3 regions of the Cellulomonas gilvus ATCC 13127 genome follow, and region 2 is predicted to be linked to each of the others. Evidence: riboswitches for the same ligand, from Rfam matches in the RefSeq annotation. Region 2 holds a riboswitch; each other region holds the start of a gene.

Region 1 (9,605 bases), 840 kb from region 2:
CCCGCGTCGGCGAGCGCACCCGCGACCATCGGCGCGAGCAGCTCGGCGTGGTGGCGCGGCAGGTCGTCGTGGCGACGGGCCAGGGGGCGGCCGTCGTCGTCGGTCACGGCGACCGAGACGGCCGCGGACGTGTCGAGGGCGAGCAGAGGCACGCGCTCAGCCTGCCACGGTCGGGACGTCGGCGAGCGCGGCCAGGTCGGCGGCGGCCCAGCGCTCGCCCACGCCGCGCACGGTCACGACGCGCTCGCCGGCCCCGCCGTCGCCGTCCGCGGGTTCGTCGGCCGCGACGCCGCCGCGCGGCCGCAGCAGCGCGACCTCGAGCCGGTCCGTCGTGAGAGCCTCGACCCAGCCGGCGCCCCACTCGACCACCGTCACGGCCTCGTCGAGGCTCGCGTCCAGATCGAGCGCGTCGAGCTCGTCGAGCGAGGACAGCCGGTAGGCGTCGACGTGCACCAGGTCGGGGCCGCGCGTGCCGTCGGGCCGCGGCAGCGCCGGGTGCTCACGCGCGATGATGAACGTCGGCGACGCGACGTTCCCGCGCACGTGCAGACCGGCGCCGATGCCCTGCGTCAATGTGGTCTTGCCGGCGCCCAGGTCACCTGTGAGGACCACCAGGTCACCCGCGCGCAGCAGGTCAGCGAGCGCGCGGCCGAACGCGCGTGTCGCGTCCGCATCCGCCAGACGCACCTGCAGCGCAGGGCCGTCGGCCACGGGCGCCCCCTGGTCGTGCGTCGCGTCGCTCACGCCGTCTCCTCCTCGAGGCCCACGTGCTCACGCGGCACGCTCGCGCCGATCCGCGTGACGATCTCGTAGGAGATCGTGCCCGCGGCCTCGGCCCAGTCCTGCGCCGTCGGGCCACCGTCCAGGCCGGTGCCGAACAGCTCGACGCGGTCGCCCGCGCGCTCGCTCGCACCCGGCCCCAGGTCCACCACCAGCTGGTCCATGCACACGCGCCCGGCCACACCCAGCGTGCGCTCGCCGACGCGGACGGGGCCGCCCAGGCGCTGCGGCGTGCCGGACGCGTGCCGCGGGATGCCGTCGGCATACCCGAGCGGCACCACGCCCAGCACCGTGTCGTGCGTCGTGACGTACTGGTGCGCGTAGGACACGCCGTGGCCCGCCGGCACGCGCTTGACCGTCGCGAGCTCGGCCTCGAGCGTCATCGCGGGCACCAGGCCGTAGTGCTCGGGCCCGCCCAGCTGCGGGACGGGCGACAGCCCGTAGACGGCGATGCCCGGCCGCACCAGGTCGTAGTGCACCTGAGGCGACGTCAGCGTCGCGGCCGAGTTGGCCAGGTGCCGCACCTCGAGCGCGGCGCCCGCGGCCTCGACCAGGTGCACCGCGTCGGCGAAGACCGCGTGCTGCGTACGGACGGTCGGGTGGTCGGGCTCGTCGGCGAACGCCAGGTGCGACCACACGCCGACGAGCGCCACGGCCCCCTCGGCCTGCGCGTGCAGCGCGGCGGGCAGCACGTCGCCCAGGTCGGCCGGTGTGAGGCCGTTGCGGCCCAGACCGGTGTCCACCTTGAGGTGCACGCGTGCCGTCCGGCCGACGAGCCGCGCGGCGGCGACGACCTCCACGAGCGCGGACGCCGACGAGACGGCCACGTCCACGTCCGCCTGGATCGCCTGCGCGAGGGGTGCGCCGGGCGCGTACAGCCACGTGAGGATGCGGGGGCCGGACACGCCCGCGGCCCGCAGCGCGATCGCCTCGCCCATCTGCGCCGTGCCGAGCCACGTCGCTCCGCCCGCGACCGCGGCGCGGGCCGACGGGACGAGCCCGTGCCCGTACGCGTCGGCCTTGACGACCGCCATCAGCTCCGCGGTCGGCGCGTGCGCGCGCAGCTGCCGCACGTTGCTCGTGATGACGGACAGGTCCACGACGGCCCGGGCGGGTGCGTTCACGTGCCTCATCCTCGCACCGTCCGCGCACGGGTCGCTCAGCGCGACGCCAGCAGCGCGCGGATCGCCTCGGGGAGCGCCCGCGCCACCGAACGGGCCGCGACGGGACCACCCGGGTTGGCCACGTGCGCCGCGTGCCCGTGCACGAGCGCCGCGGCCGCCGCGAGCGCGGGCGTGAGCGTGGGGTCGGCGAGCACGTCGTCCGCGCGCGCCGCGAGCACCGCACCGAGCAGCCCGGCCAGCACGTCGCCCGCGCCCGCGGTGGCGAGCCACGCCGGGGCGTCGGCCTGCGCGTACGTGGCCTGGTGCACGCCCACCACGACCGTCACGGGCCCCTTGAGCAGCACGGTCGCCCCCGTGACGTCATGGGCCACGCGCGCCCAGCGCAGCGGCTCGGCCTCGACCTGCTCGCGCGTGACGCGCTCGCCACGCACCGTGAGCAGCCGGGCGAGCTCGCCCGCGTGCGGCGTGAGCACCACGTGCGCCGGCACGTGCGCGGGCAGCAGCTCGAGCGCGCCCGCATCCACCACCGCGGGCTCGCCCCGCAGCCGCACGCCCTCGAACGCGTGCTCGATGCGGCGTCGCTGCGCGGCGTCGTCGGGCGAGACGCCGGGACCGAACACCCACGCCTGCACACGTCCCGCGCCCAGCACCACCTCGGGGCGGCGGGCCACCACCAGGTCCCCCACCTCGCCCAGGTAGCGCACCATGCCCGCACCCGCGAGCACCGCCGCGGTGGTCGCGAGGACCGCGGCGCCCGGGTACCGGCGCGCACCCGCGACCACGCCCAGGACGCCGCGCGTGTACTTGTGCGCGTCGGGTGCCGGCACGGGCCACACCGCAGCCGCATCGGCCGGCTCCAGGCGCGCGACGGCCGGACGCTCGGGCAGCTCCAGCCCGATGTCCACCACCTGGACCGCGCGCGTGAGGCCCGCGGCGGGCGGCAGCAGCAGGCCGGGCTTCGCACCACCGAACGTGACCGTGAGATCGGCGGGCAGCACCACGCCGGCCGCGGTCCCGTCGTCCACGCCGATGCCCGAGGGCGTGTCCACCGCGACGACCACCGGCGAGCCGGGCAGCGCGCGCAGCGCGGTGATGAGCAGGGCCGCGACGCCGGTGAGCCCGCCCGGGCGTGCGCCCAGGCCGAGCACGCCGTCGATCAGCACGTCCGCTCGTGCAGCGGTCGCCGCGGCGGCGGGCACGCCCGCGTCGTCGACGTGCGTGAGCCGGCCGCCCGCCGCCAGCAGCGCGGCGCGCCCCTCGTCGTGCACGTGCGGCACGAGCGCGAGGCCGTGCACGTCGACGCCACGGCGGCGCAGCACGGCGCCCGCGTGCAGCGCGTCGCCGCCGTTGTTCCCGGGCCCGACCAGGAGGACCACGCGCGCCCCGGGGACGGCGGTCCCGCGCTCCCGCACGACGCGCAGCACCGCACCCGCGAGCGCGGACGACGCGCGCGCCATGAGCGGCACCCCCGCGGCCAGGAGCGGCTCCTCCGCGGCGCGGACCTGCGCGGACGTCCAGGACAGCAGCACGCGTCCATCCTGGCCGACCGACGGGCGCCGTGCGCGTCCGGCGGTAGCGTGGCCGGCATGCGCTTCGGACTCTTCATCCCTCAGGGCTGGCGGCAGGACCTCACGGGCATCGAGCCCCGCGAGCACTGGGCGGTGATGAACGGCCTGGCCCAGCACGCGGACGCGGGCACGGCGTTCGACTCGATCTGGGTGTACGACCACTTCCACGCGGTCCCCGAGCCCAACGGCGAGGCGACGCACGAGGCATGGAGCCTGATCAGCGCGTTCGCCGCGAGCACGTCCCGGGTACGCCTCGGTCAGATGTGCACGTGCATGGCCTACCGGAACCCGGCCTACCTGGCGAAGGTCGCCACCACCGCGGACGTGATCTCCGGCGGCCGCGTCGAGATGGGCATCGGTGCGGGCTGGTACGAGCACGAGTGGCGCGCGTACGGGTACGGCTTCCCCACCGCGGGCGAGCGCCTGGCCATGCTCGACGAGGGCGTGCAGATCTTCCGGCAGATGTGGACCGAGGGCGTCGCGACGCTCGACGGGACGCACTACCAGGTGTCGGGCGCGCAGCTCTCGCCGCTCCCGCTGCAGGCCGGCGGTCCGCCGCTGTGGATCGCGGGCGGCGGCGAGAAGAAGACGCTGCGCATCGCCGCGCAGCACGCGCAGTACACGAACTTCGACGGCACGCCCGAGACGTTCGCGGCCAAGTCCGCCGTCCTGGCCGAGCACTGCGCCGCCGTCGGCCGGGACTTCGCGGAGATCACGCGCTCCGCCAACTACAACGTGGTGATCGGGGCGACCACGGCGGACGTCGAGGACAAGCTCGCCTGGATCGAGGAGCACTACGCCCGGACCGTGCCGGAGCGCGCGGCCGGCGTCGCGGCGGACCTGCGTCGCGGACCGTTGGTCGGCACGCCCGAGCAGGTCGTCGCGAAGCTCCACGAGCTCGAGGCGCTCGGCATGACGTACGCGATCACGTACTTCGCCGATGCCGCGTACGACCGGTCCAGCATCGAGCTGTTCGAGCACGAGGTCGTCCCGGCCCTGCGCTGACGCGGCCGCGTCCGCGGCCGACCGCAACGGCGCGCACGTGGCGTACGTCGTGGATCCCGAGTAGGACACCGACACGCGCCACGTGCCCTTCGTGAGCCTCGGCAGCGACGGGGCGGCCTCGCCGTACCGGAGCGTGGCGGTCACGACCTTCCGGACGCTCCCGCGCTGCACCGTGACCGTGACCTTCCCCGTCGGCGTCGCCAGGCCGGACGCGGTCGTCACGGTGACGGCCACCCTGCCCGTGGCCCTCGTCGTCGGGACCGTGGTGACCTTCGCGGTGACCTTGGACACCGTGCCCCGCGCGACCGTGAGGCGCGCGCTCGCGCTCGCGCCCGCGACGTTCGCGCTGCCCGCGTACCTGGCCGTGAGGCCGTACGTCGCGACCGCGAGCGTCTTCGGCAGCGCGACGACGGCCGTCCCCGCGCTCGCGAGCGTCGCCGTGACCGCCGCACCGGCGCCGCCGAGCGTCACCTTGCCCGCGGCCGGCCGGCCGGTGGCGTCGGTGACGACGACCGTGACCTTCGCGGGCTTCCCGTAGGTCGTCCGCGGAGCGGTGACCGTGACCACGGCCGCGGCCTTCGTGACGGTGAGCGCGGTCGCGGCGGACGTCGAGGATGAGAAGACCCCGTCGCCCCCGTAGACCGCGCGCACGGTGTAGGCGCCCGCGGCGCACGACGGCCTGGTCGTCACCCGGGGCACCCCGCCACGGACGGAGGGTTGCCGGTCTCCCAGCCGGGGCTTGGCGGAGACGCTCATGACCTATAGCCGACCCGATCGGTCGGCCTTTCTGTAGGCAGTTTCTAGCGGGTCCGCGCGCACGGCGTCAGTCGCGCTCGGCGACGACCATCGCGGACGCGATGCCCGCGTCGTGCGAGATCGACAGGTGGAACCGCGTGACCCCGAGCTCGGCGGCACGGGCCAGCACGGTGCCCGTCACCTCGACGACCGGCTGTGCGCCTGCGACGCGGCGCACGGTCGCGTCCTGCCAGGACATGCCCGGAGGTGCGCCGAGCGCCTTGGCGATCGCCTCCTTCGCGGCGAACCGCGCCGCGAGCGACCTGTCGGCCAGCTCCCGCTCGTCGGGTGTGAAGAGCCTGTCACGCAGCCCGGGGACGCGCTGCAGCGTGGCGGCGAACCGCGCGACGTCCACGACGTCGATCCCGACGCCGACGATCACGGCGCGGGCTCCGGCCCGACCCCGCGGTCGCCGTCCTGGACCAGGTGGCGCCAGCGGAACCACTTGCGCTCGAGCGCGTCGTCGACGTCCACGCCCGTGCGCTCGGCGACCAGCAGCAGGTGCGCCAGCACGTCCGCGACCTCGTCGCGCAGTGCGGCGAGGCTCTCGTCCGACGACGTCTCGTGCCGCGAACGCCCCGACCACGCGAGGTACGCGCGCGTGAGCTCGCCGACCTCCTCGCCGAGCTTGAGCACCAGCCAGTCGTCGGTGCGCTCGATGCCGTGCAGCCGCGCGTAGACCCGGGAGATCGCCTCGACCTCCCGCTGCGCGGCCGCGAGCTCCACTACTCGACCGTGACGGACTTGGCGAGGTTGCGCGGCTGGTCCACGTCGAGCCCCTTCGCGGTCGCGAGCTCGCACGCGAAGATCTGCAACGGCACCACCGCGAGCAGCGGGGCCAGCAGCGTGGGCGTCTGCGGCACGTAGAAGACCTCGTCCGCGAACGGACGCACGGCCTCGTCACCGTCCTCCGCGATCACGAGCGTGCGCGCGCCACGCGCCCGGATCTCCTGGATGTTGGAGACCACCTTGGAGTGCAGCGAGTGCCGCCCGCGCGGCGAGGGCACGACGACGAACACGGGCTGACCCGGCTCGATCAGCGCGATCGGTCCGTGCTTGAGCTCACCCGCCGCGAAGCCCTCGGCGTGGATGTACGCGAGCTCCTTGAGCTTGAGCGCACCCTCCATCGCCACCGGGAAACCGACGTGCCGGCCCAGGAACAGCACCGACTGCGTGTCCACCATCCAGCGCGCGATCTCCTGGATGCGGCCCGCACGGTCGAGCACCTGCTGGATCTTGTCCGGGATGGCGCGCAGCTCGCCCAGGATCGCGGCCACCTCGTCGGCGTACATGTTGCCGCGCAGCTGCGCCAGGTACAGGCCCAGCAGGTAGGCGGCCGTGATCTGGGCGAGGAACGCCTTGGTGGAGGCCACCGCGATCTCGGGCCCGGCGTGCGTGTAGAGCACCGCGTCCGACTCGCGCGGGATCGTCGAGCCGTGCGTGTTGACGATCGCGAGCACCTTCGCGCCCTGCTCACGTGCGTGCCGCACCGCCATGAGCGTGTCCATGGTCTCGCCCGACTGCGAGACGGCCACGACGAGCGTGCGCTCGTCGACCACCGGGTCCCGGTAGCGGAACTCGTGCGCGAGCTCGACCTCCACCGGGATGCGGCACCAGTGCTCGATCGCGTACTTGGCGACGTGCCCCGCGTACGCGGCCGTGCCGCACGCGACCACGACGATCTTGTCCACCTGGCGCAGCAGCGCCTCGTCGATCCGGACCTCGTCCAGCACCAGGCGGCCCTGCACGTCGGTGCGGCCCAGCAGCGTGTCCGCCACCGCGTGCGGCTGGTCGTGGATCTCCTTGTCCATGAAGGAGCGGAAGCCGCCCTTCTCGGCGGCGGCCGCGTCCCAGTCCACCGTGTAGCGGCGCGCGTCCGCCGGTGCGCCGTCGAAGTCGGTGACGGTCACCGAGTCCGGCGTGATCGTGACCACCTGGTCCTGGCCCAGCTCGAGCGCCTCACGCGTGTGCGCGATGAACGCGGCGACGTCCGAGCCCAGGAAGTTCTCCCCCTCGCCGAGCCCGACCACCAGCGGCGAGTCGTGCCGCGCGCCCACCACGGTGTCCGGCGCGTCCGCGTGCACGGCCAGCAGCGTGAACGTGCCGTGCAGCGTGCGGGCCACCGCGGCCATCGCCACCGTCAGGTCCCCGGCACGCTCGTACGCGCGCGCCAGCAGGTGCGCGACGACCTCGGTGTCCGTCTCGGACGTGAACTGCGCACCCTCGGCGAGCAGGTCCGCCTTGAGCACCGCGAAGTTCTCGACGATGCCGTTGTGGATGACCGCGAGCCGGCCCGCGACGTGCGGGTGGGCGTTGACGTCGGTCGGGCCGCCGTGCGTGGCCCAGCGCGTGTGGCCGATCGCGGAGGTCGCGTCCGGGAGCGGGCGCGCGTCGAGCTCCTCGACCAGGTTCGCGAGCTTGCCGGCCTTCTTGGCGGTCGCGAGCTCCTGCCCGGGCGCGACGAGCGCGACCCCCGCGGAGTCGTACCCGCGGTACTCCAGGCGGCGCAGGCCCTCCAGGACCACGTCGAGCGGGCGGCTGCTGGCGACCGGGCTACCGACGTAACCGACGATTCCACACATGGCCGCGAGTCTATCCGCGCTCCCGGCGCCGCCGGCTGCGGCCAGGCGTGACGCTCCTCGCTCCCCCGGGCGGCCCCGTGGAGGGTCATCTGCGCCGCGGCGCGCACCGGGTCCGGCACAATCGGGACGTGCTCCCGTCGCCGACGACCCCCACCGCGGCACCCGCGACCCCGTACGTCGACCTCGACCGTGCGGCGTGGCGGCGGCTGTCGGCATCGACCCCGCTGCCGCTGACCGATGCGGACGTCGAGCGCCTCGCCGGCATCGGCGACCCGATCGACCTCGCGGAGGTCGACGCGATCTACCGGCCGATCTCCCGCCTGCTCGACCTGTACATCGAGGCCACGCGCGGCCTGCATGCCGCGGCGTCGACGTTCCTGCGCGAGGACATCACGCCCACGCCGTTCGTCATCGGCGTCGCGGGTTCGGTCGCGGTCGGCAAGTCCACGACCGCGCGGCTCCTGCGTGAGCTGCTGGCGCGCTGGCCCGCGACGCCACGCGTGCAGCTCATCACCACCGACGGGTTCCTGTACCCCAACGCCGAGCTCGAGCGCCGCGGCCTGATGCAGCGCAAGGGCTTCCCCGAGTCCTACGACCGGCGCGCGCTGCTGCGGTTCGTCTCCAAGGTCAAGGCCGGCCGACCCGAGGTCACGGCGCCCGTCTACGACCACCTGACGTACGACATCGTGCCCGGCGCGCAGACGGTGGTGCAGCGGCCCGACGTGCTGATCGTCGAGGGGCTCAACGTGCTGCAGCCCGCACGGCCGTCGTCCGAGGGGACGTCCAGCCTCGCGGTGAGCGACTTCTTCGACTTCTCGATCTACGTCGACGCCAAGCCGCGCGACGTGCGGCAGTGGTACGTGGACCGCTTCCTCAGCCTGCGCCGCACGGCGTTCGCCGACCCCGCGTCCTACTTCCACCGCTACGCGGCGCTGTCCGACGACGAGGCGGTCGACCGTGCCGAGTCCATCTGGGACTCGATCAACGCGCCGAACCTCGAGCAGAACATCCTGCCCACCCGCAGCCGCGCGACGCTCGTGCTCACCAAGGGGGCCGACCACAGCGTCGAGCGCGTGCGGCTGCGCAAGCTCTAGTCAGATCGCGGTGCGGTCCCGCGCGTCGTCGTCGACCACCGGCGGCACGTCCGGCGCGTGGTCCTCCGCGACCGGCAGGACCACCGGTGCCGCGTCGCCGGGTGCGCGGCGGTCCAGCCACAGGCGCAGCAGCCAGTCGACGAGGATCCCGATCACGATGCCGCCGACCACGCCGACGCCCACCGCGAGCAGCGGCGAGTGGTCGGCCAGCGCGGCCCCCGCGCTCACCCCGATCGCGGTCGAGTAGCACGCCCACGTGATCGCGCCGATGGCCGCGACGAACGTGAACCGGCGGCGCTTGTAGCGCACCGCACCCGCGGTCATGTTGACCGCGACGCGCCCGATCGGCACGTAGCGCGCCGCGATGATGAACGCCGCGCCGCGCCGCTCGAGGGTCCGCTCGGCCCAGGCCAGTGCGGCCTGTCCCTTGCCCGACCGGAAGAGCCGCAGCTCGTGGACGCGCACGCGCGCGCCGATCGAGTACGCGATCTGGTCGCCGGTGAACGCGCCCAGGGCCGCGACCGGGATGAGCAGCGCGAGGTTGGGCTCGCCGCCCGGGCCCACCGCGAGCGCGGCCAGCGCGATCACCACCGACTCGCTCGGCACGGGCGGGAAGAAGCCGTCGATCGTCGCGAACAGGTACATCACGAGGTAGAC
Region 2 (9,605 bases):
GCCGACCGTGCGACGGACCGCGCCACCGGCCACCCCACCGACCGGCCCGCCGGCCGCACCGCGCAGCGCACCGCCGAGCGCGGCTCGTCACGGGGGGGCGGCGCCGCACGCCGCGCCCGCGCCGCCGCGGCGCGCACCGCGGCGGTGCTCCCGCCCCTCACGTTCCCGCCCGAGCTGCCGGTGAGCGCACGCCGCGAGGACATCGCCGCGGCGATCCGCGACCACCAGGTGGTCGTCGTCGCGGGTGAGACGGGCTCGGGCAAGACGACGCAGCTGCCCAAGATCGCGCTCGAGCTGGGTCGCGGCCGTGCAGGGCAGATCGGCCACACGCAGCCGCGCCGGATCGCGGCAAGGAGCGTCGCGGAGCGCATCGCGCAGGAGATCGGCACGCCGCTGGGTGAGCTGGTGGGCTACCAGGTGCGGTTCACGGACACGTCCAGCGACACGACGCTGGTCAAGGTCATGACGGACGGCATCCTGCTGGCGGCGATCCAGCGCGACCCGCTGCTGCTCGCGTACGACACGCTGATCATCGACGAGGCGCACGAGCGCTCGCTCAACATCGACTTCCTGCTGGGCTACCTCACGCGTCTGCTCCCGCGCCGCCCGGACCTCAAGGTCGTCATCACGTCGGCGACCATCGACTCCGCGCGGTTCGCACGCCACTTCGCGGGTCCGCCCACGCCCGAGCACCCGGACGGCGTACCGGCCCCCGTGGTCGAGGTCACGGGTCGCACGTACCCGGTCGAGATCCGCTACCGGCCGCTGTCCCCCGACGCGCTGGGCACGTCCGACGAGGACGCGGACCTCGCCGACGAGCCGCGCGCACCCTCGTCGGGACCCGGCCGACGAGGAACCGCGGGACCCCGTCAGCCGGTGCGCGAGCGCGACCTGATGACCGGCATCACCGAGGCGGTCGACGAGCTGTGCGCGCAGGGCCCGGGCGACGTGCTGGTGTTCCTCTCGGGCGAGCGCGAGATCCGGGACGCCGCGGATGCGCTGCGCACGTCGCTGGGGACGCGCGTCACCGACCCGCGGCACCCGCAGGCAGTCGAGCTTCTGCCGCTGTACAGCCGGCTCTCGGCGGCCGAGCAGCACCGCGTGTTCTCGGCGCACCCCGGGCGTCGCGTGGTGCTCGCCACCAACGTCGCGGAGACGTCGCTGACCGTGCCGGGCATCCGGTACGTCGTGGATCCGGGCACCGCGCGCATCTCCCGCTGGTCCAAGGCGACCAAGGTGCAGCGGCTCCCGATCGAGCCCATCAGCCAGGCGTCGGCGAACCAGCGTTCGGGGCGCTGCGGACGCGTCGCGGACGGCATCGCGATCCGCCTGTACTCGCAGGAGGACTTCGAGTCGCGCGAGCGCTTCACCGAGCCGGAGATCCTGCGCACGTCGCTCGCGTCGGTGATCCTGCAGATGATCGCCGTGGGTGTCGCCGGGACGCCGCAGGACGTCGTCGACTTCCCGTTCGTCGACCCGCCCGACGTGCGCGCGGTGCGCGACGGCGTGCAGCTGCTCACCGAGCTGGGCGCGCTCGAGACCGGGCCCTCGGGCACGCGCCTCACCGAGACCGGACGTGCGCTCGCGCTGCTGCCCGTCGACCCGCGCCTGGCGCGCATGGTCGTCGAGGCCGCGCGTCGGGGCGTGCTGCGCGAGGTCGTCGTCGTGGCCGCCGCGCTGTCCATCCAGGACCCGCGCGAACGTCCCGTCGACGAGCGCGAGAAGGCCGATGCGCTGCATGCGCGGTTCGCGGACCCGACCTCGGACCTGCTGGCCTACCTCAACCTGTGGACCTACCTGCGCGAGCAGCAGCGCGAGCTGTCCGGCTCGGCGTTCCGGCGGATGTGCCGCGCCGAGCACCTCAACTACCTGCGCGTGCGCGAGTGGCAGGACGTGGTCACGCAGCTGCGCGACCTGGCCAAGCAGCTGCCCGGCCAGGCGGCACCCGCCCGCACGGGCCCGGTGCAGGACCGCGAGCCGCGCCCGACGAGCGAGCCCGCGCCGCCCGACGAGGCCGAGCAGACCGGGCCGCGCCGCGGCGAGCTGCGGCGCGAGTGGGACGCGGACGCCGTGCACCGGTCGGTGCTCGCGGGCCTGCTCTCGCACGTAGGCATGCAGGAGGCGACCGAGGTGGCCGCGCCGCGCCGCGGTGACCGGAGACCCGCCGGGAGGCCGGACCGCAAGGGCCGCAACGAGTTCCTGGGCGCGCGCGGCGCCCGGTTCGCGATCTTCCCCGGCTCGGGGCTCGCCAAGAAGCCGCCCGCGTGGGTCATGGCGGCCGAGCTCGTCGAGACGTCGCGCCTGTGGGCCCGGGACGCCGCCCGCATCGACCCCGCGTGGGCCGAGGAGCTGGGCGCGCACCTGGTCAAGCGCTCCTACTCCGAGCCCGCGTGGTCCACCAAGCAGGGTGCCGCGATGTGCACCGAGCGCGTCCTGCTGTACGGCATGCCGGTGGTCGCGGGGCGGCGCGTGCTGTTCTCGGCCGTGGACCCCGCGCACGCGCGTGAGCTGTTCCTGCGGCACGCGCTGGTGCAGGGCGAGTGGACCACGCACCACCGGTTCTTCCACGAGAACCGCCGGCTGCTGGCCGAGGCCGCCGAGCTCGCGGCGCGCGCCCGTCGCGCGGACCTCCTGGCCGACGAGGACGCGCTCTTCGCGTTCTACGACGAGCGCGTCCCCGACGACGTGGTCTCCGCACGGCACTTCGACCAGTGGTGGAAGAAGGCGCAGCGGTCCGCACCCGACCTGCTGACGTTCGACCGTGCGCTCCTGGTCGCGGACGACGCGCACGCGATCGACGAGGCGTCCTTCCCGTCCCGCTGGCCGCAGGGTGACGTGTCCTTCCCGCTCACGTACCAGTTCGAGCCCGGCACCGAGGCCGACGGCGTCACCGTGCACATCCCGCTCGCGCAGCTGCCGCGCGTCACGCCCGACGGATTCGGCTGGATGGTGCCCGGCCTGCTCGACGAGCTCGTCGTCGCGACCATCCGCTCGCTGCCCAAACCCGTGCGCGTGCAGCTGGTCCCCGCACCCGACGTCGGCCGGGCCGTCGCGTCGTGGCTGCGCGAGCACACCGCGTCCTGGGAGGACACCGTGCGCGCGGGCGACGCCGCACCGTCCTTCCACGAGTCGTTCGCGCGCGCGGTCCGGGCCGTACGGGACGTCGAGGTGCCCGCGGACGCGTTCGACGACGAGCGGCTGCCCGCGCACCTGCGCCTCACGTTCCGCGTGGTGGGGGACCGCGGCGGGATCGTCGACGAGGGTCGGGACCTGGCCGTGCTGCAGCACCGGCTCGCGGGGCAGGCGCAGGACGCGGTGGACACCGCGGTGCGCCAGGCCATGCGGCAGGCGATGCGGGAGGCGGGCCTGGACGCGCAGCCCGCCGCCGACGGGTCGGCCGGCGCGCGTCGCCCCGGCGCCGCGGCGGGGGCCGGTCCCGCCACGCCCCGGTCTGTCCCCGCGCGGCGCGCAGATGCGGGCTCGTCGCCGGCCGGGCTCGCGGAGTCCGTCACGCGCACGGGCCTGACGACGTGGCCCGACGACCTCACGCTGCCCGACGTGGTCGAGGGCAGCTCGGGCGCCACCGTGGTGCGCGCGTTCCCGTCGCTGGTGGAGGACGGCGGAACCGTGGCCGTCCGCACGCTCGCCGACGAGGCGCATCGCCCGGCGGCCGCACGCGCGGGCCTGCGCCGGCTGCTGCTGCTCGACGTGGGCCTGACGCCCGGCCGCGTGACGTCCCGCTGGTCGGGTGCACAGGCGCTCGCGCTCGCGGCCAACCCGTACCCGAGCCGGGAGGCGCTGGTCGAGGACGTGCAGCTGGCCGCGATCGATGCGCTCGTCGCGGAGCACCTGGGGTCGCGCGCGCCGCACGACGTCCGCACGCCCGCGGACTACGCGGCCGTGCGGGCGTACGTGCGGGACCGGCTCGAGGACCGCGTGCACGCGCTCGTCGGGACGCTCGTGGACGTGCTCACGGCGTGGCGCGAGCTCGACGTCGCGCTCCGGGGGACGACGAGCCTGGCGTTGCTGGCCACGGCCGCCGACGTGCGGGAGCAGTCCGAGCGGCTGGTGCACGCGGGCTTCGTGGTCGAGGCCGGCGCAGCGCGTCTGGTCCACCTCACGCGCTACCTGCGCGCGGCCCGGCACCGCCTGGACAAGGCGGCGCAGGGTCCGCAGCGGGATGCGGACCTGGCGTGGCAGGTGCGCGACCTGCAGGACGCGCTCGCCGCGGCCGCGGGTGCGGCGCCCGAGCGCGTCGCAGACGTGCGGTGGCTCATCGAGGAGCTGCGGGTCTCGCTGTTCGCGCAGCAGCTCGGCACCCCCGTGCCCGTCTCGGTGCAGCGCGTGCGCAAGGCGCTCACGGCGCTCACGTGACCCGCGGCGGCCCGCCCGTCCACAGGTGCGCACCACGGTGTCGGCGGCGCGCGGCAGACTGCGGGCCATGACCGACGTTCCCGCCCCGCATCCCGTCACCGGCCGGTGCTTCGGTGACGGCGACCCGCTGTACGAGCGCTACCACGACGAAGAGTGGGGCGTCCCGGTGCACGGCGAGGAGGCGCTGTTCGAGCGCATCGCGCTGGAGGGGTTCCAGTCGGGCCTGTCCTGGATCACCGTGCTGCGCAAACGGGAGACGTTTCGGGCGGCGTTCGCGGGCTTCGACCCGGCGGTGGTCGCGGAGTTCGACGAGCAGGACGTGACGCGGCTGCTGGGCGACACCGGGATCGTGCGCAACCGGCAGAAGATCGAGGCGACCATCGCCAACGCCCACGCGCTGCTCGCGCTGCACGCGGCCGGCCGCACGCTCGACGCGCTGTTCTGGTCCTTCGCACCCGACCGCACGCAGCACGTGCGCCCCGCGACCTGGGCGGACGTCCCGGCCACGACGCCCGAGTCGCGTGCGCTCGCCAAAGAGCTCAAGTCGCTCGGGTTCCGGTTCGTGGGGCCCACCACGGCCTACGCGGCGATGCAGGCGTGCGGGCTCGTCGACGACCACCTGGCGACCTGCCCGTCGGTGGTCGGTTGAGTCCCCGCGGTGACTCAGCCGCGGGCTGTGCTCCCGCCGGGTGATCTGGTGGACATGGGCTCGGCAGGCGCCCTGACGGGACGTTACAGTTCCGCGCATGACCGATCTGCCCGACCCCGACGGCCGGCTCGAGGCCGTCCGCGGCGCCCAGGAGGCGCTGGGCGGCGTCAAGCCGCTCGACACCCAGGTGCTGCGTGCCGTGGAGGCCGGGCTGCTCTCGGTGCCGGGCGCCGGCAGCCCGGTCACCGAGCTGGCGCAGCCCTTGCGCCAGCAGCACCGCTGACAGGACGTCTCTCCCCGGCGACCTGCATCGTCTCGCCTGTTGGGCACCCTTGCTCAGCATGTGGTCTGTCTCGTACGATCGCGGCCTACCATCCAGAGCGGCCGAGAGACCTGGCTCGTTGACGCCGCAGCAACCCCCCTCCGCGACGAGGGTGTGGGTGCTTCCGCCAGGGTCGATGGAGAGACGATGTCGCAGACCCTGTGTCTGAGGTCGCGCGCATGAGCGCCCCGACCGTGGAACCCCCTGTCACCACGCCAGCAGCCCAGCCGCGCGGCACCACCGGTGAGCACGTCGCACCCGCGCCGCGACCGCTCGGCTCGGTGGACCGCCCGACCATCTCGTTCGAGCTGTTCCCGCCCCGCAACCCCCAGGCGGCACCTCGCCTGTGGGCCACCGTGCGCCAGCTGGAGTCGGTGCACCCCGACTTCGTCTCGGTGACGTACGGCGCGGCCGGCAAGACGCGCGCGACCTCGCGCGCCTTCGTGTCCCGGCTGCTGCAGGAGACGTCGCTGTCCCCGATCGCGCACCTGACGTGCGTCGGCACCAGCCGCGCGGAGATCACCGCGATCGTCGAGGAGTTCCTCGACGAGGGCGTGCGCTCGTTCCTGGCGTTGCGGGGCGACCCGCCCGCGGGCGAGCCGGACTGGCGGCCGCACCCGGAGGGCGTGGAGACCGCGAGCGCGCTGGTGGAGCTGCTGCGTGAGATCGAGGCGCGCCGCTGCGTCGCGAGCCCGTCCCAGGCGGTGCGTGCGCGCGTGCGTCCGCTGTCGGTGTCCGTCGCGGCCTTCCCGCGCGGCAACGCCGCGACCGGCGGGACGCGTGCGCAGGACGTCGCGTCGCTCCTGGCGAAGCAGGAGGCCGGCGCCGACTTCGCGATCACGCAGGTGTTCTACGACGCCGAGGCGTACCTGGGCCTGGTGGCCGAGGCGCGCGCGGCCGGCGTGGTGATCCCGATCATCCCCGGCATCATCCCGACCACGGACCCCGCCCGGCTGCTGCGCGTGCAGGAGCTCACGGGCGTGCCGGTACCGCGGGACCTGCTGGACCACCTGGGCGCGGCCGACGACGAGCTCGAGCGGCACCGCCGCGGGATCCGCGCGGGCGTGGACCTGATCAACGGGATCCTGGACGGCGGGGCCCCCGGCGTCCACGTCTACACGTACAACACGCACGAGGCCGCGCTCGACCTGCTCGAGGGCGCGCACCTGGACGGCGCGACCCGCCGCTGAGCGACCGCCGCAGCACCGACCACCGCACCACCACGACACGCGAAGGCTGGACCCTGATGAGCGAGACCCCGCAGTTCCCGACCGGCTCCGTGCTCGGCTACCCGCGCATCGGGCCGCGCCGCGAGCTCAAGAAGGCCATCGAGGCCTTCTGGGCCGGCCGGTCCACGGCCGAGGAGGTCGAGGCGACGGCCGCGCAGCTGCGTCGTCGTACCCGGAACCGCTTGGCCGAGCTGGGCCTGCCGACCGACGTGCCGGCCATCCCCAGCGCGTTCTCGTTCTACGACCACGTGCTCGACGCGAGCGCGGTCGTCGGCGCGATCCCCGCGCGGTTCGCGGACCTGCTCGACGAGGACGGCGGCCTGGACCTGGCCGGCTACTCGACCGTGGCGCGCGGCCGCGGCGACGACCTCCCGCTCGAGATGACCAAGTGGTTCGACACCAACTACCACTACCTGGTCCCCGAGATCGGCCCCGAGACGGAGTTCCGCTACGCCGGCACGCGTCCGGTCGCGGAGTTCGTCGAGGCGCTCGCCGACGGCGTGCTGACGCGGCCCGTGCTCGTCGGCCCCGTCACGTACCTCGCACTGGCCAAGGCGACCGAGGGCGCGCCCGAGGGCTTCCTGCCCATCGACCGCCTGCCCGACCTGCTGCCGGTCTACGCGGACCTGCTGCGCGACCTCGCGGCCGCGGGTGCCACGTGGGTGCAGCTCGAGGAGCCCGCGCTCGTCTCGGAGAGCATCGACGTGCCGGTCGAGCGCCTGCTCGCGGCGACCGTCGAGGCGTACCGCGCACTCGCGACCGAGCTCACGCGCCCGCAGCGCCCCGCGATCTTCGTCGCCGCTCCCTACGGCGACCTGGACGCGGCGCTTCCGGTGCTCGCGGCCACGGACGTCGAGGCGATCGGCCTGGACCTGGTCAAGGGTGCGGTGCCCACGCAGGCCGTGCCGGGCCTCGAGACCAAGACGCTCGTCGCGGGCGTGATCGACGGCCACAACATCTGGCGCGCGGACCTGGACGCCAAGCTCCAGATCCTGGAGCAGCTCGAGGTGCTGGGCGCGGCCGCCGTCACGGTCGGCACGTCCACGTCGCTGTTCCACGTGCCGCACGACACGGCCGACGAGCCGAACCTCGACGCGTCGCTCACCACGTGGCTCGCGTTCGCGGACCAGAAGGTGGTCGAGGTCGTCACGCTCGCCGAGGGCCTGACCGAGGGCCGTGAGGCGATCCACGAGCAGCTGCTCGAGGCCGCCGACGCGGTCGCCTCCCGCCGCGGCGCACCCGGCGTCGTCCGGCCCGAGGTGCGCGAGCGCACGGCCGCGCTGACCGAGGACGCGTTCAACCGCGGCGCGTTCGAGGGCCGCAAGGAGGCGCAGGCCGCCCGCCTGAACCTGCCGCCGCTGCCGACCACGACGATCGGCTCGTTCCCCCAGACGCCCGAGATCCGCAAGGCGCGCGCCGCGCACGGCAAGGGCGAGCTCACGGACGAGCAGTACACCGACGAGATGAAGGCGGAGATCCGCCGCGTCGTCGAGCTGCAGGAGCGCATCGGCCTGGACGTGCTGGTGCACGGCGAGCCCGAGCGCAACGACATGGTGCAGTACTTCGCCGAGAACCTGGACGGCTTCGCGGTCACCGAGAACGGCTGGGTGCAGTCCTACGGCTCGCGGTGCACGCGCCCGTCGATCCTGTGGGGCGACGTGTCGCGGCCCAGGCCGATCACGGTCGACTGGACCACGTACACGCAGTCGCTGACCAGCAAGCCCGTCAAGGGCATGCTCACGGGCCCGGTCACGATCCTGGCGTGGAGCTTCGTGCGCGACGACCAGCCGCTGCGTGAGACCGCCAACCAGGTGGGCCTCGCGCTGCGCGACGAGATCGCCGACCTCGAGGCCGCGGGCATCGCGATCATCCAGGTCGACGAGCCCGCGCTGCGCGAGCTGCTCCCGCTGCGCGCGGCCGACCACGCGGACTACCTCGACTGGTCGGTGCGCTCGTTCCGGCTCTCGACGGCCGGCGTGCGTCCGGACACCCAGATCCACACGCACCTGTGCTACTCCGAGTTCGGCCAGATCATGGGCGCGATCGACGGCCTCGACGCCGACGTGACGTCCATCGAGGCGGCCCGCTCGAAGATGGAGATCGTCGAGGACATCGCGGCCGCGGGCTACCCGCGCGCGGTCGGCCCGGGCGTGTACGACATCCACTCCCCGCGCGTCCCGTCGGTCGAGGAGATCACCGACCTTCTCAGCGGTGCGGTCAAGGCCATCGCGGTCGACCAGCTGTGGGTCAACCCCGACTGCGGCCTCAAGACCCGCCGCTACGAGGAGACCACGGCGAGCCTCGAGCACATGCTCGCGGCCACCCAGGCTGTCCGCACCACCCTCTGACGCCCCACCCTCCCCCTCGCCGACCTGGCAGTTATCCGCCAGGTCGGCGGCGCGGGGTGGGCGAACCCGACCCTTCCCCCTCGCCGAACTGGTAGTTATCCGCCAGGTCGGCGGGGTGGGGTGGGGGGCCCGCGCCGTTCCCGTCGCCGAACTGGTAGATGACCGCCAGGTCGGGGGGTGGGATGGGGCGGGTAGCGTCGGGGGGTGGCGATCTTCGACGTGCCGGTGACGGAGCTCCGCACCCGGACCAGCGCCAAGTGGCGGCAGTACCCCGAGGACGTGCTCCCGCTGTGGGTCGCCGAGATGGACGTCGAGGTGTGCGAGCCCGTGGTCCGGGCGGTCAGCGACGCCGTCCGCCGCGGCGACACCGGCTACCCGGTGGGCACGGCCTACCAGGAGGCGTTCGCGGGGTTCGCGCAGCGTCGCTGGGGCTGGACCACCCAGCCGTCGGCCATGCGGCTGGTGCCGGAGATCATGGCGGGCGTCGTCGAGATGGTCGGCCTGCTGACCGGCCCGGGCGACGCGGTCGTCGTGAACCCACCCGTGTACCCGCCGTTCTGGGCGTACCTGCGCCGCGCGGGCCGGCACGTGATCGAGGCACCGCTCGGTGCGGACCACCGGCTGGACCTGGCCGCGCTCGAGGCGGCGTTCGGCACGGCGACGGCGGGCGGCCGACCCGCGGC
Region 3 (9,605 bases), 590 kb from region 2:
GCGTGGCCGTGGACGCCGACGCGCGCCTGGTGCGCGTGACCACGGGCGTCCGGCTGCACAACCGGCGCGGTCGGCTCTACTTCGCGCCCGTGCGCCTGGTGCACCCCGTCGTGGTGGACCAGATGCTGCGGCGCGCGGCACGCACGCTCACACCGCGCTGAGGGGGCGCCTCAGTCGAGCGCGGGGCCGCACGCGGCCGCAGCGGTCGCGGCCAGGTGGTCCAGGCCGTGCACCGCGAGCAGCGGACGCGTGTCGTCGACCACGGCCCAGCAGCCGTCCACCACCTCGTACGACGAGCGCGCACCCTCGGTCACATAGGCGTGCAGAGCCGCGACCAGGCGGTCCACCGCCTCGCTCGTGGTGCCGACGCCCACGGACGCACGGATGGCCCCGCCCGAGGCGCCCAGCCGCGCGAGCAGCGGGTGCGCGCAGAACCGGCCGTCGCGCACGCCGATGCCGTGCTCGGCCGCGAGGTAGGCGGCCACCAGACCCGGGTCATGGTCCGCGACCGTGAACGTCAGGACACCGACCGGCTCGTCGGAGTCCGGCCAGATGCGCGCGACCTCGACCCCAGGGACCCCCTCGAGCCCCTGCACCAGGCGCGTGCGCAGCGCACGCTCGTGCGCCTCGAGCGCACCCGCGGGCAGCGCGGCGAGCGCGTCGCACGCCTCCGCGAGCGCGATCGCGCCGATCACGTTGGGCGAGCCGGCCTCGTGCCGCGCGGGTGCGGGCTGCCACACGGTGCGGTCGCTGCGCACGTCACGCACCGCACCGCCACCCGCCAGGTACGGCGTGCCCGAGTCGAGCCAGTCCCGGCGGCCGACGAGGACCCCGGCGCCGAACGGCGCGTACGTCTTGTGCCCGGAGAACGCGACGTAGTCGGCTCCCGTGCGCGCGAGCGAGAACCCGCGGTGCGGCACCAGCTGGGCCCCGTCGACGGCCACGCGCGCGCCCGCGGCGTGCGCGATCTCCACCACGCGCCCGACCGGCAGCGCCTCACCCGTCACGTTGGACGCACCCGAGACGGTGACCAGCGCGTACGGCTGGCTCGCGAGCTCGGCCGCGAGCGCGTCGAGCGTCCCGGCCACGGTCGGGGCGATCGGCAGGATCGTGGTGCGGTGGCCGTTCGGGTCGCTCGAGCGCAGCCACGGCAGGAGGTTGGCGTGGTGCTCGAGGTCGAGCACGAGCACGCGCCCACCCGCGGGCACGACACCCGCCAGCAGGTTGAGCGAGTCGGTGGTGTTGCGCGTGACGATCGCGACGTCGTCCTCGCGGGCGTCGACGAACCGCGCGACGGCCTGGCGCGCGGCCTCGTACAGCGCCGTGGAGACCTGCGAGAGGTAGCCCGCGCCACGGTGGACCGACGCGTACAGCGGCAGCACCTCGGTCACGCGCTCCGCGACTGCCTGCAGCGCGGGTGCGCTCGCGGCGTAGTCGAGGTTGGCGTAGACGCGCTGCGTGCCGTCCACCAGGGGGACGGTGGTGTCGCCGCCCACCACAGGCAGGAGCGCGTCGACGGGGCCGGCCGCTCGCTCGTGCGTCGCGTCCGCGACTGCAGGACAGGCGGCGTGCTCGGCGATCGCGGTCATGGGGGTACCTCCACGGATCCGGGGACCCACATACCGGTGGCCCCGCGCTTGCCGGCACCGGACGGTGCACGGCCTGGTCGTCACCCGGGGCACCCCACCGCGGAGGAGGGTTGCCGGCCAGCGAGCCGGGGCTTCGCGCTGGCGCTCATGACCTGTCCGTAAGGGTGACGACCGTGCGCGCGGCCTGTCAACGGCGGCCCGGTGGCGTCTCACAAGGCGGGACACCGTGTTCATCAGATGGATGGACGCCCGAGGAGGGCGCTACTCTCGTCGCCACCATCCAGAGCGGCCGAGAGATCTGGCTCGATGACGCCGCAGCAACCCGCGGTCCCCCGGGACCGGAGCAGGGTGCTACCGCCAGGACCGATGGAGGCGACATGAGCTACGCAGGCGACCTGACCCCCCGGCAGGCGTGGGACCTGCTCCAGTCCGACGAGAACGCGCTCCTCGTCGACGTCCGCACGCAGGGCGAGTGGGACCAGATCGGTGTCCCGGACGCCGACGCGCTCGGCGGCCGCGCGGCGTTCGTCGAGTGGGTGACCCCCACGGGCCCCAACCCGACGTTCCTCGACGAGCTCGCCGGTGCCGGTCTGCAGGCCGGCGACGGGCGCACCGTCGTCTTCCTGTGCCGCTCGGGCGTGCGCTCGGTCGCGGCCGCGGTCGCCGCGACCGCCGCGGGCTACGGACCCGCGTACAACGTGCTGCAGGGCTTCGAGGGCGACATCGGCCCCGACGGCGAGCGCGGGCACGCCGGCTGGCGCGCCGACGGCCTGCCGTGGCGGCAGGCGTGAGCGCGGGCGACCGCCCCACGCCCGGTCCCGGCTCCTGGGACGCCGGCCGCACCCCGCTCGGCTCGCTGCGCCCGGACACGCTCGCGGTCCGCGGCGGGCAGGTGCGCTCGCAGTTCGGCGAGTTCTCCGAGGCCGTGTTCCTCACGCAGGGGTTCACGTACGACTCCGCCGGCCAGGCCGAGTCCGCGTTCGCGGGCGACGTGGACCGGTTCCTGTACTCGCGCTACAACAACCCGACCGTCTCCACGTTCGAGGAGCGGCTGCGCCTGCTCGACGGCGCGCAGGCCTGCACCGCCACCGCGTCGGGCATGTCCGCGGTGTTCACCGCGCTCGCCGCGATCGTCGGGCAGGGCTCGCGCATCGTCGCGGCTCGCGCGCTGTTCGGCTCGAGTGTCGTGATCTTCGACGAGATCCTCGCGCGGTGGGGCGTGCGGACCGAGTACGTCGACGGGCACGTGCTCGAGCAGTGGCAGGCCGCGCTCGCGACCCCGGCCGACGTCGTGTTCTTCGAGACGCCGTCCAACCCGATGCAGGACCTGGTGGACGTCGCGGCGGTCAGCAGCCTCGCGCACGCGGCCGGAGCGGTCGTCGTCGTCGACAACGTGTTCGCCACGCCCGTGCTGTCGCGGCCCCTGGACCTGGGCGCGGACGTCGTCGTGTACTCGGCCACCAAGCACATCGACGGTCAGGGCCGCGTGCTCGGCGGCGCGATCCTGGGCTCGTCGGAGTACGTGCGCGGCCCCGTGCAGACGCTCGTGCGGAACACCGGCCCGTCGCTGTCGCCGTTCAACGCGTGGGTCCTGCTCAAGGGGCTCGAGACGATGTCGCTGCGGGTCCGGCACCAGGCCGCCTCGGCGCTCACGCTCGCGCGGTGGCTCGAGGACCACCCCGCGGTCGAGTCCGTGCGGTACCCGTACCTGCCGTCGCACCCGCAGCACGAGCTCGCGCTGCGTCAGCAGAGCGGGGGTGGCACGGTCGTGACGTTCACGCTGCGCACGCCGGCCGACGCGGGCGCCGCGAAGACCGCGACGTTCGGCGTGCTCGACGCGCTGCGGCTCGTGGACATCTCCAACAACCTGGGCGACGCCAAGTCGATCGTCACGCACCCCGCGACGACCACGCACCGCAAGCTCGGGCCGGAGGGTCGTGCGCGGGTGGGGATCGGCGAGGCGACCGTGCGGTTCTCGGTCGGGCTCGAGGACGTCGAGGACCTGCGCGAGGACCTGGACCAGGCGCTGAGCACGCTCGTCGGCTGAGCCGCCGGCCGGCTGCTCGGCGGGGGCGTCCGGCAGGTGCCGGCACGGCCTGCCGTCAGGCCGTGCGCTGCAGCGCGGCCGTGACGCGGTCGACGTGCGCGGCCGACGGGCCCGTCAGGTGCAGGTGCACCGCATCGACGCCCGTGCGCCGGGCGAGCGCGGAGGCCTCCTCCGCGAGCCGCTCGACCGGGGCCACCAGCCAGGTGGACTCCGGCGACCACGCCGCGTGGCTGAACGCCGCGGTGTACGCGAGGTTGGCGCGCCGGCGCGCGGCGTCGGCCTCGTCGTCGGCGACCACCGTCTCCACCTCGAGCACCACGCGGAGCTCGTCGCGCGTGCGGCCGACGGCTGCGACCTCGTCGTCCAGCATCGCGACGAGCGCGCGCACCGCGGGGTGCGTCGGCAGCGCGGCGGAGAACCGGATGCGCACCACGTCCGCACGCGCGCCGGCCAGCGCGAGGGTCGTGGGGTTGAGCGAGCCTTCGTCGAGCACGAACTCGACGTGCCGACGGGCCTCGTCGGAGAACGGCTCCGACGTGCCTGCGGTGAGTCGCTCGATGGGCAGGCGCTCCGCACGCGGGTGGTCGGCGGAGCGGGCGTGCGTGAGGGTGGCAGACGTGCGCATGGGAGTCCTCGGGGCGTGCGGGGTGCGCTGCGGGGGCCGTCGGCCGCGGGCGCGCGGGGTCGTCAGCTGAGCTGACAACACACCCGGCACGAGAACATGGCAGGACAGTAGCCGCCCGGACCCGCGCGTGACCAGGGCGGCGGCGCACGCGTGGCGGATCTCACCCTGCACGGCGGACGGGGGCTGCGCGTGGCGGACCCCGGCGGCAGGATGGGCCGGGCCGCCGCATCGAGGGAGACGACGATGACCACGTCCACGACGACGAGCGCCGGTCAGGCGCCGCACGCCGCCGACCGGCACGACCTGATCCGGGTGCGCGGTGCCCGGGAGAACAACCTCAAGGACGTCAGCATCGAGCTGCCCAAGCGTCGCCTGACGGTGTTCACGGGCGTCTCCGGCTCCGGCAAGAGCTCGCTCGTGTTCGGCACCATCGCGGCCGAGTCGCAGCGCATGATCAACGAGACGTACAGCGCGTTCGTGCAGGGCTTCATGCCCAACCTGGCACGCCCGGAGGTCGACCTCCTCGAGGGTCTGACCACCGCGATCATCGTCGACCAGGAGCGCATGGGCGCCAACTCGCGTTCCACCGTGGGCACCGCGACGGACGTCAACGCGATGCTGCGCATCCTGTTCAGCCGCCTGGGCGACCCGCACATCGGGCCGCCCAACGCGTTCTCGTTCAACGTGCCGTCGGTCCGGGGCAGCGGCGCCGTCACCGTCGGGGAGGGGGCGGCCGTGACGCGCACGTTCACGCAGCTGGGCGGCATGTGCCCGCGGTGCGAGGGGCGCGGGCAGGTCACCGACTTCAACCTCGCCGCGTTGTACGACGACACGAAGTCCCTCAACGAGGGCGCGCTGACCATCCCGGGCTACAGCATGGACGGCTGGTACGGCCGGATCTTCAGCGGCTGCGGCTTCTTCGACCCGGACAAGCCCATCCGCGAGTTCACCGAGCAGGAGCTGGACGACCTGCTGCGCAAGGAGCCCACCAAGATCAAGATCGAGGGCATCAACCTCACGTACGAGGGCCTGATCCCGAAGATCCAGAAGTCGTTCCTGGCCAAGGACGTCGACGCGATGCAGCCCCACATCCGCGCGTTCGTCGAGCGCGCGGTCGTGTTCACCGCCTGTCCGGAGTGCGACGGGACGCGGCTCGCGGAGCCCGCGCGCTCGTCCCGCATCCGCGGCGTCAACATCGCCGAGGCCTGCGCGATGCAGATCAGCGACCTGGCGGCGTGGGTGCGCTCGCTCGACGAGCCCTCGGTCGCACCGCTGCTGACCTCGCTGGGCGAGACCCTGGACTCGTTCGTGGACATCGGGCTCGGCTACCTGAGCCTCGACCGGCCGTCCGGCACGCTGTCCGGCGGCGAGGCGCAGCGCACCAAGATGATCCGGCACCTGGGGTCGTCGCTCACGGACGTCACGTACGTGTTCGACGAGCCGACGATCGGCCTGCACCCGCACGACATCCAGCGCATGAACGAGCTGCTGCTGCAGCTGCGCGACAAGGGCAACACCGTGCTCGTGGTCGAGCACAAGCCCGAGGCGATCGCGATCGCGGACCACGTGGTCGACCTGGGACCCGGCGCCGGCAGCGCTGGGGGCGAGGTGGTGTTCGAGGGCACGGTGGACCAGCTGCGCTCCAGCGGGACCCTCACCGGCCGGCACCTCGACGACCGCGCACGACTCAAGGACCACGTCCGCTCGCCGTCCGGGACGCTCGAGATCCGCGGGGCCGCGACCAACAACCTCCAGGAGGTCGACGTCGACGTCCCGCTCGGCGTGCTGGTGGTGGTGACCGGGGTCGCCGGCTCGGGCAAGAGCTCGCTGATCCACGGCTCGCTGTCCGGGCGCGAGGATGTGGTCACCGTGGACCAGACCGCGATCCGCGGCTCGCGGCGGTCCAACCCCGCCACCTACACCGGGCTGCTGGACCCGATCCGCAAGGCCTTCGCCAAGGCCAACGGCGTCAAGCCCGCGCTGTTCAGCGCCAACTCCGAGGGGGCCTGCCCCACCTGCAACGGCGCGGGCGTCATCTACACCGACCTCGGCCCGATGGCGACCGTCACCTCCACGTGCGACGACTGCGAGGGCAGGCGGTTCCAGGCGTCCGTGCTCGAGTACCGACTGGGCGGCCGGGACATCAGCGAGGTGCTCGCCATGCCCGTGACCGAGGCCGAGGCGTACTTCGGCGAGGGTGAGGCCCGGACGCCCGCGGCCCACAGGATCCTCACGCATCTGCGCGACGTCGGGCTGGGCTACCTGAGCCTCGGGCAGCCGCTCACCACGCTGTCCGGTGGTGAGCGCCAGCGCCTCAAGCTCGCGATGCACATGGCCGACAAGGGCGGCGTCTACGTGCTCGACGAGCCCACGACCGGTCTGCACCTCGCCGACGTCGAACAGCTCCTCGGCCTGCTGGACCGGCTGGTCGACTCGGGCAAGTCCGTCGTGGTGATCGAGCACCACCAGGCGGTCATGGCGCACGCGGACTGGATCATCGACCTCGGCCCGGGGGCGGGGCACGACGGCGGTCGCGTCGTGTTCCAGGGCACGCCCGCGGACCTGGTCGCGAGCCGTGCGACTCTCACCGGCGAGCACCTGGCCGCATACGTCGCGAGCTGACGCGCTCTCGCGCCTGGGTGCGGGCGACGCGGGTCGCCGCCGTCGTCGGACCGAGCCGGGTGCGCGGGCCGGGAGCGGGTCCGAGCGGGTGCGCTTGCCGGGAGAGGGTCCGAGCGGGTGCGCGGGGTCTCAGGCCTCCGGCTGAGCCGGTGCGCAGACGTGCAGGGCGCCCGCGCGGACCCGGACGTCCAGCGATCGGCCGTCGTCGATCACGTCGCCGTCGATCTGGCGGGGCTGCGGACGATCGCTGCGGACACGCACGCGGGTGCCGCGCAGGATCTCCCTCCGGGGTACACGCTCGCGGCGCAGCGCCACGCCGACCACGAGCTGGATCCAGTGCCCGATGTTCCGCGGCGCGACGATCGCCACCTCGAGGCGGCCGTTCGCGGGCTCGGCGTCCGGCAGCAGAACCAGCCCGCCCTGGAGCTTGCCGACGTTGCCCACCAGCACCGTGCGGGCGTGCCGGGTCAGCGGCGGCTGGTCGTCGATCCGGATCTGGACGTGCATCTCGCGCTCCGCGACGTGCTTGACCGCGCTCACCACGTACGCGAGCCAACCCGCCTTGGCCTTGAGCGCCGTGGGCGCGCTGTCCATGACCTTCGCGTCGAAGCCCATGCCGGCCATGATCGCGAACGTCTGGCCCTCGGTCTCCCCGACGTCGATGCTTCGGCGGCCACCCGCGAGCACCACGTCGAGCGCGCCGTCCACGTCGGCCGGGATCCCCAGGTTGGCCGCGAGCAGGTTGCCGGTCCCGCCCGGCAGCACGGCCAGGGCGGCGTCCGTGCCGACGAGCCCGTCGATCGCCGACCGCACCGTCCCGTCGCCGCCGCACACCATGACCACCTCGGCGCCGTCCGCGACCGCCTGCCGCGCCTGCCCCTCCCCCGGGTCCTCGGCCGAGGTCTCGAACCACGCCGGCGCCGGCCACCCCGCCTCTGCGAGGCGCTGCTCGATCCGGGCACGCAGCACGTCCGACCCCTCGACGCGGTGCGTGTTGACGACGAGCGCGGACCTCGGGCCGGACGAGCCGGTGGCCTCGGGCGTGGCGTCGGGAGCCGTGGCAGGCGTGGTGTTCACGTCAGCGAGTATCGCGACCCGGACGCCGTCGTGCGCGGTGAGACGTTCAGCCCACCAGCGGCTTCGCGAACCACAGGAGCAGGAACTCCCCCGCCGGGTCCGTGAACGGGAGCACCGGGCGGTAGCCGTCCGACAGGTAGAGCGTGATGGCCTCGGGCTGCCGGATGCCGGTGGACAGGACCAGCGAGGTGAAGCCCCGGTCGCGCGCGGCGTCATCCGCGGCCCCCAGGAGCGCGCGCGCCACCCCTGCTCCGCGCGCAGCATCGGTGACGAACAGCTTCTTGAGCTCGGCCGAGCCCGCCGGGCACCCGGGCCGCGGCGCCCGCAAGGTCAGGCACCCGACCGGCTCACCGTCGAGCCGCGCGATCCACGTGGTCAGCGCACCGACCCCCTGGCGCACGTCGTCGGACGCGAACCCGCCGTCCGGCTCGTCCGGGTCCACCATCTCCGGGTACAGGCCCACGTTGAACTCGCGCATGGCGACGCGCAGCGCGAACGCGTCCGGGTGGTCCCAGCCCACCTCCACGAGCTCGGGCCGTGGGCGGGGCGCGGTGGTGCCGGCCACGCGCTGCGGCGCACCGCTCGTCAGGTCCTTGGCGAAGCACCGCGACGACGCCTCGTCGACGTACTCGCCGTAGTTCGGGATCGAGCGGTAGCCCAGCGTGAGGTAGAGCCCGATCGCCTCGGGCTGCAGCACCCCCGTCTCGAGCACCAGCCGGTTCCAGCCCTGGCCGCGCGCGATCTGCTCGAGCTCGAGCATCACGCGGCGCGAGTACCCGCGCCCGCGCGCGGCCGGGTCGGTGTAGAGGCGCTTGACTTCGCCGACGCCGGGGCCGAGGTCCTCCGATGCGTCACGCAGCGCCACGCAGGCCACCGGCTCGCCGTGCTCGCGCAGCACCACCATCGCGACGATCTGGTCGCCGGTCATCTCGTGGCCGATGTCGTCGTCGCCGTACCGGTCGCGCAGCTCGGCCTGCTGCGCGACGCGCAGGCGCACCGCAGCCTCGTCCTCCCAGGGGACGACCTCGACGACGACCACGCGGCTCAGCCGACGAGCGAGTGCAGCACCGACGTGAAGAAGCGCAGTCCGTCCGTGCCGCTGCGCGGACCCTGGCCGCCGTCCGGGCCGAAGCCGGCCTCGACCGCATGCTCGGGGTGCGGCATGAGGCCGACCACGTTGCCGCGTGCGTTGCTGATGCCCGCGATGTCGCGGCGCGACCCGTTCGGGTTGCCGCCTGTGTACCGGAAGACGACGCGTCCCTCACCCTCGAGCTCGTCGAGGGTGCGCTCGTCGGCCACGTACTGGCCGTCCTGGTTCTTCAGCGGGATGGTGATCTGCTCACCCGCTGTGTAGTCGCGGGTCCACGCCGTGTCCGCGTTCTCGACCGTGAGCACCTGCTCGCGGCACACGAAGTGCAGGTGGTCGTTCTTGATCATCGAGCCGGGGAGCAGGTGCGCCTCGGTCAGCACCTGGAAGCCGTTGCAGATGCCGAGCACCGGCAGGCCCCGGTGCGCGCCGTCGACGATCTCGCTCATCACCGGCGCGAAGCGGCTGATGGCGCCCGCACGCAGGTAGTCGCCGTAGGAGAACCCGCCCGGCAGCACCACCGCGTCGACGCCGTGCAGGTCGGCGTCGGCGTGCCAC

What was found. Region 2 has a riboswitch for S-adenosylmethionine ahead of CELGI_RS00480 (methylenetetrahydrofolate reductase). Riboswitches for the same ligand answer to the same signal wherever they lie in the genome.
Region 1: linked by a shared signal. The riboswitch ahead of CELGI_RS17805 (hypothetical protein) and the one ahead of CELGI_RS00480 (methylenetetrahydrofolate reductase) in region 2 are both predicted to bind S-adenosylmethionine.
Region 3: linked by a shared signal. The riboswitch ahead of CELGI_RS13820 (aminotransferase class V-fold PLP-dependent enzyme) and the one ahead of CELGI_RS00480 (methylenetetrahydrofolate reductase) in region 2 are both predicted to bind S-adenosylmethionine.

The regions. Positions count from the first base shown of each region.
Region 1 is NC_015671.1:942,334-951,938, reverse strand. Features, by position in the region: gene tsaB (tRNA (adenosine(37)-N6)-threonylcarbamoyltransferase complex dimerization subunit type 1 TsaB) at 1-152, opposite strand, end outside; gene tsaE (tRNA (adenosine(37)-N6)-threonylcarbamoyltransferase complex ATPase subunit type 1 TsaE) at 157-744, opposite strand; gene alr (alanine racemase) at 741-1,913, opposite strand; gene CELGI_RS04415 (bifunctional ADP-dependent NAD(P)H-hydrate dehydratase/NAD(P)H-hydrate epimerase) at 1,940-3,433, opposite strand; gene CELGI_RS04410 (LLM class F420-dependent oxidoreductase) at 3,491-4,477, shown strand; partial or broken gene CELGI_RS17805 (hypothetical protein) at 4,841-5,044, opposite strand; SAM riboswitch class IV at 5,131-5,237, opposite strand; gene CELGI_RS04400 (holo-ACP synthase) at 5,301-5,654, opposite strand; gene CELGI_RS04395 (MazG nucleotide pyrophosphohydrolase domain-containing protein) at 5,651-5,998, opposite strand; gene glmS (glutamine--fructose-6-phosphate transaminase (isomerizing)) at 5,998-7,854, opposite strand; gene coaA (type I pantothenate kinase) at 7,983-8,948, shown strand; gene CELGI_RS04380 (DedA family protein) at 8,949-9,605, opposite strand, start outside.
Region 2 is NC_015671.1:104,736-114,340, reverse strand. Features, by position in the region: gene hrpA (ATP-dependent RNA helicase HrpA) at 1-4,374, shown strand, start outside; gene CELGI_RS00490 (DNA-3-methyladenine glycosylase I) at 4,442-5,023, shown strand; gene CELGI_RS00485 (hypothetical protein) at 5,121-5,306, shown strand; SAM riboswitch class I at 5,392-5,488, shown strand; gene CELGI_RS00480 (methylenetetrahydrofolate reductase) at 5,525-6,535, shown strand; gene metE (5-methyltetrahydropteroyltriglutamate--homocysteine S-methyltransferase) at 6,592-8,922, shown strand; gene CELGI_RS00470 (MalY/PatB family protein) at 9,127-9,605, shown strand, end outside.
Region 3 is NC_015671.1:3,038,747-3,048,351, forward strand. Features, by position in the region: gene CELGI_RS13815 (DUF2867 domain-containing protein) at 1-161, shown strand, start outside; gene CELGI_RS13820 (aminotransferase class V-fold PLP-dependent enzyme) at 171-1,589, opposite strand; SAM riboswitch class IV at 1,629-1,742, opposite strand; SAM riboswitch class I at 1,863-1,962, shown strand; gene CELGI_RS13825 (rhodanese-like domain-containing protein) at 1,967-2,380, shown strand; gene CELGI_RS13830 (O-succinylhomoserine sulfhydrylase) at 2,377-3,636, shown strand; gene CELGI_RS13835 (LLM class oxidoreductase) at 3,692-4,261, opposite strand; gene CELGI_RS13840 (ATP-binding cassette domain-containing protein) at 4,505-6,883, shown strand; gene CELGI_RS13845 (diacylglycerol/lipid kinase family protein) at 7,013-7,960, opposite strand; gene CELGI_RS13850 (GNAT family N-acetyltransferase) at 8,007-8,999, opposite strand; gene purQ (phosphoribosylformylglycinamidine synthase subunit PurQ) at 9,005-9,605, opposite strand, start outside.